2 linked regions of the Cecembia calidifontis genome follow. The protein of the gene in region 2 interacts with the protein of the main gene of each other region in a pairwise test. Links are inferred from orthologs where the notes say so. Each region holds a gene or a part of one and is shown on either strand. Other genes may lie near its edges.

What was found. Proteins that work in one complex are often made in the same cells at the same time.
Region 1: the proteins of BC751_RS06340 (region 2) and rpsL interact in binary tests that used the Escherichia coli proteins (3 or more experiments, as listed by UniProt). The link is inferred for Cecembia calidifontis from one-to-one orthologs.

The regions. Positions count from the first base shown.
Region 1 is NZ_SGXG01000001.1:163,094-166,066, forward strand. The notes cover bases 5-2,955. They hold rpsL (30S ribosomal protein S12), read right to left. Parts: upstream 1,707-2,955; coding sequence 1,302-1,706; downstream 5-1,301. Other genes in these bases: fusA (elongation factor G), read right to left, coding at 5-808; rpsG (30S ribosomal protein S7), read right to left, coding at 815-1,282; BC751_RS00740 (hypothetical protein), read left to right, coding at 2,236-2,955. Also shown: more of fusA, read right to left, coding at 1-4; more of BC751_RS00740, read left to right, coding at 2,956-2,973. UniProt on the Escherichia coli protein: With S4 and S5 plays an important role in translational accuracy. Interacts with and stabilizes bases of the 16S rRNA that are involved in tRNA selection in the A site and with the mRNA backbone.
Region 2 is NZ_SGXG01000001.1:1,458,435-1,461,134, forward strand. It holds BC751_RS06340 (ribosome maturation factor RimP), read right to left. Parts: upstream 1,736-2,700; coding sequence 1,265-1,735; downstream 1-1,264. Other genes in the region: nusA (transcription termination factor NusA), read right to left, coding at 15-1,259; BC751_RS06345 (rod shape-determining protein), read left to right, coding at 1,954-2,700.

The DNA of each region.
Region 1 (2,973 bases), 1.3 Mb from region 2 along the record:
CTTTGTTTTTGAAAGAAGAACCGCAAACCATTGGAACAATTTTCATGTCAATAGTAGCAGCACGTAATGCCTTGAGGATTTCAGCTTCTGTGATGGAATCTGGATCTTCGAAGAATTTCTCCATCAAAGACTCATCATACTCGGCTACAGCTTCCAAAAGGTGCTCTCTCCACTGTGCCACTTCTTCCTCCATGTCCTCAGGAATTGGAACTACTTCATAGGTCATTCCAAGGTCATGCTCATTCCATACGATAGCCCTGTTGTTGATCAGATCAACAACACCTTTGAATTTGTCTTCGGCACCGATAGGAAGCTGCAAAGGAACAGCATAGCTTCCCAACATTTCTTTCACTTGCTTACAAACATCAAGGAAGTTAGCACCAGCACGGTCCATTTTGTTAACGAATCCGATACGGGCTACTCTATAGTTATCAGCCAATCTCCAGTTAGTTTCAGACTGTGGCTCTACACCGTCCACAGCACTGAAAAGGAATACCAATCCGTCCAATACCCTCAAAGAACGGTTAACCTCTACGGTAAAGTCCACGTGTCCAGGAGTATCGATGATATTGATCTGGTATTTGTTGTTTCTGTAATTCCAAAAAACTGTAGTAGCAGCGGAAGTAATTGTAATACCTCTTTCCTGCTCCTGCTCCATCCAGTCCATGGTAGCGCCACCTTCGTGAACCTCACCGATTTTGTGAGATTTACCGGCATAATAAAGAATACGTTCTGTGGTAGTTGTTTTACCTGCATCAATGTGTGCAGCAATACCAATGTTCCTAGTGAATCTTAAATCTCTTGCCATTACTGATTAAAATCTAAAGTGTGAGAATGCTTTGTTTGCTTCAGCCATTCTGTGGGTATCATCTTTCTTTTTAACAGCTGCGCCTTCTCCTTTGGATGCGGAGATGATTTCACCTGCAAGTCTATCCATCATGGTCTTCTCACCCCTTTTTCTGGCATAAGTAATCATCCACTTGATACCTAGGGACATTTTTCTTTCAGGTCTAACTTCCATTGGGACCTGGAACGTTGCACCACCAACCCTACGACTCTTCACCTCTACGGATGGAGTAATATTGTTAAGCGCTTTTTTCCAAACCTCAAGACCGTTCTCACCTACTTTTTGTTCTACCTTCTCGATTGCATCGTAGAAGATTTTGTAAGCAATACTCTTCTTACCATCTACCATCAGACAGTTAACGAACTTGGTTACCAAAGTATCGTTGAACTTAGGGTCAGGAAGAATATATCTCTTCTTTGGTTTCGCTTTTCTCATTTCTTTGTAATGTTTTTAATTATTTCTTTTTACCTGGTGCAGCAGCTGCTCCTGGTTTTGGTCTCTTAGCACCGTACTTAGAGCGACCTTGCTTACGGTCTTTTACTCCTGCAGTATCAAGTGCACCTCTGATAATGTGGTAACGTACACCTGGAAGGTCCTTCACACGACCACCTCTGATCAATACGATAGAGTGCTCCTGTAGATTGTGACCCTCACCTGGAATGTAAGCGTTCACCTCTTTACCATTCGTCAATCTTACCCTGGCCACTTTTCTCATCGCTGAGTTAGGCTTCTTAGGGGTGGTAGTGTACACCCTGGTACATACACCACGTCTTTGAGGACATGCATCCAAAGCTCTTGACTTGGATTTGGTCTCCAATGTGGTTCTACCTTTTCTTACTAACTGTTGTATAGTAGGCATTAACTGATAGATTTATAAATACTTCCTTTAAACTTGTGAATTTTGGACTGCAAAGGTAGGGAAATCGATAAAACAAACAAAATTAAGCTGTTGTATTTTATTGAATATATTGTTGTCGAAAAAAAAAGTTAGAAATATTTTGAAAATCAAAGAAAAAAATAGTTTTAACTATCATTCTAAGCATCGATGAGTTGAAAGGTAACGGTGAAAAATCTACCGGAAAAAGATTGTTACTAAAAAAACAACATTTTATGAAAAATTTAATCTTATTTGGCCTGCTAACATTTTCTCTATGGGTCTCAATCCCATTAATTTCACAAGCAGGTTGTACTGCAACTAGGTATTGCGGCAGTGCCGGTTCACTTTCATGCAATGGTACATCTTGTACTGGATCTAGGCCTGAGGTATCAAATCCTTGGGTAAAATGTGATGGGGTTACAAGTTATTGTTATGGTCAACCAACTCCATAATTATCATTAAATAATCTGCCTTGAAATTTTCAAGGCAGATTACAAAAAATCAATTGTTTATGATCAAATTTATTAGTCATCTGACTATATTATTATTTATTTTAGGATGTTCAAAAGTTCAAACTGAAAAAATTCAATTATTACCCACAGAAAAATTTTCAGACTATGATCTTGATTACTTCCTCTCCTCACTCAGTTCGATTGAGTTTGTCAATGATACCTTCTATATAACTGAATATGACTATAGCAGATTATTAATTTTAAATAGAGACTTTTCGAAATACCTAATAATTGATGATTCGAACGAGGATTCTGGGGTAAGCTATCCTACATTTTCAATCCCTATTGACAACAAAATAGCTGTCTACAATTCAGGCAAACAAAGAATAGATTTTTACACCAATGAAGGGAAATTTATTGAAAATTTATCTTTAAAGGTGAATTCTGAGCTTTTGAATTTTACTCAGCTAGACAATAAATTAGTCTACTCAATTTTACTAGATGATCTTCAAGGTCAATTTATTATCCATGATCAATACTCACATGAAATAAAAAGGTTTGGAGAATTAACCAACGTTTCATTCAACAAATTTCAAGAAATTTATAACAGCAAAGGTTATATTTTCCCTTTAAAAAAGGGGTTCATTACGGTTTTACCTACAACAGGTGAAATAACAATTTATGATTCAGATTTAAACTTATCCTATAGTACAAACATTTTAGAGGAAATAAATTTGAAATCTGTCAAGGAAAATATTTACAATTTTTACAAAACGACAACAAACAGCACCATCGAT
Region 2 (2,700 bases):
TATTCAGCCCTTATTTACTGTTCAAATTCCTGTTTTAAGATTTTAAATACTTCATCTATGGTCTCTTCTTCCAGTTCAGTTCTTCTCAAAAGATCCTCTTTGGTGAGAGATAAGACACTTTTTGCAGTATCCAATCCTGTTTTTTTCAATTCATCAATCACCCAGCTGTCGATTTCATCTGCAAATTCTTCTAAATCCACATCTTCCTCTTCATAATCACTGAGTTCACGGAACACGTCAATTTCATAACCTACCAATCTGGAAGCCAAGCGGATGTTGTATCCACCTTTACCGATGGCCAGGGATACTTGGTCTGGCTTAAGATACACAGAAATCCTTTTGTTTTCTTTATCCACGGTGATGGAGGATACTTTTGCAGGACTCAAAGCCCTTTGTACATACAGCTCCAGGTTGTCTGTATAGTTGATAACATCTATGTTTTCGTTCTGAAGCTCTCTTACGATTGCATGAATCCTGCTTCCTTTCATACCCACGCAGGCACCTACCGGATCGATGCGGTCATCATAAGATTCCACGGCAACTTTTGCTCTTTCTCCCGGTTCCCTGACGATTTTTCTTATGGTAATCAAACCGTCAAATACTTCAGGTACTTCATTCTCAAACAACCTTTCAAGGAAAATCGGAGAAGTTCTGGAAAGAATAATTTTCGGATTTCCATTTACCATTTCAACTTTATGGACAATAGCCCTTACAGTATCCCCTTTTCGGAACCTGTCTTTAGGAATCTGCTCACTCTTTGGGAGGATAAGCTCATTGCCTTCCCCGTCTATCAGCAGCACTTCCCTGCCCAGGATTTGGTAAACTTCAGCAGAAACGATTTCTCCCACCAACTCTTCATATTGGTTGAAAAGGAGGTCTTTCTCCAGATCTTTGATTTTTTGGATCAAAGTCTGTCTTGCCATCATGACGGCTCTTCTGCCAAATTCCTCCAATTCTATTTTTTCATACACTTCTTCACCGACTTCAAAGTCAGGTTCGATCTTTCTTGCCTCACTCAAGCTGATTTTGTCAAAATCCCAGATATCTTCGGAATTGTCATCAACAATTTCCCTTATCCTGAAAATCTCAAGGTCGCCCTTGTCAGCGTTGATGGTGACATCAAAGTTTTCATCTGTCTCATATTTCTTGCGAATCATCGCTCTAAATACATCTTCCAGAATACGGATCATGGTAGGACGATCCACATTTTTAGACTTTGCAAACTCTGCAAATGATTCTATTAGAACTTTAGCATCCATTTTTTTTATTTAAAAGAGACTAACACAATTGATTTTTTTATCTGGTCAAGCGGCACGGAGATTTCTTGCTCTGCTGCTTTTTTGCCTTTTTCCTTTACCTTGATTTTTAACTTTATTTCTGTCTGCTCGACAGCCATAAGCTCCCCTTCGATTTCTTTACCCTCCAACAGGGTCACCCTCAGCTTTCGTCCCACATTTTTGGCGTACTGTCTCCTGGAAGCTAGCGGATAATCCAAACCAGGGGAAGACACCTCCAGCACATAGGCCTCAGGCATTAAATTTTTGGCTTCAATTTCCTCACCTACCGACCTGCTTACCTTGGCACAACTGTCAATGCTCAGGCCCGAATCAGCGTCTATCAAGATTTTAACTTGAGGTTTATTGCCCTTTTCAATTACTTGGATGTCCACAATAAAATGGGATTCATCCGGCAAATGCTTGTTTACAATTTCCTCAATGTTTTGTTTTAAGTTCATACTCCTTCACTGCTGATAAATGAAAGAGGGGACTCTTGTCCCCTCCCGATAGCTTGGATAATACACTGCAAAGATAATGAAATTATTATTATAAAAAAAAACAACATTGTTGTAATAAATTGGGAATTAGATAATAATTTTGCCCACCCACGTTGAATATGCTGGACCGACAGTTAAAAATTCACGGTAAATAAAGAAGATCAATCAAGAAAAAAATAATGGGATTATTCGATTTTTTTTCAAGTGACATTGCAATAGACCTTGGTACAGCCAATACGCTGATCATTCATAAAGATAAAATTGTCGTAGATGAGCCATCAATTATCGCCATCGACAGGACAACAAACAGGGTGCTGGCTGTAGGGAAGGACGCTATGAACATGCATGAAAAGACGCATGAAAACATCCGCACCATCCGTCCATTGAAGGATGGGGTGATTGCTGATTTCTACGCTGCTGAGCAAATGATCAGGGGCATGATCAAAATGATCCCCGGCCACAATAAGGGAATGTTCCCTAAATCGCACCGTATGGTTATCTGTATCCCTTCCGGAATTACGGAGGTGGAGAAAAGAGCTGTTAGGGACTCAGCAGAACATGCCGGAGCAAAAGAAGTGTACATGATTTATGAACCGATCGCTGCTGCCATCGGTATTGGTATAGATATCGAAAAACCGATGGGGTCCATGATTGTGGATATCGGGGGCGGTACTACCGAAATTGCATTGATAGCCCTTTCTGGAATCGTAGCGGATCAGTCCATCCGTGTAGCAGGGGATACTTTTACCAAAGATATTCTGGATTACATGAGAAGACAGCACAACCTATTGATCGGTGAAAGGTCTGCGGAAAAGGTGAAGATTGCCATTGGTTCGGCTTTGACGGAGCTCGAGGATGCACCTGAAGATTATGAAATCAGAGGTAGAGATTTGATGACCGGTATTCCGAAGGTTATTAAGGTTTCC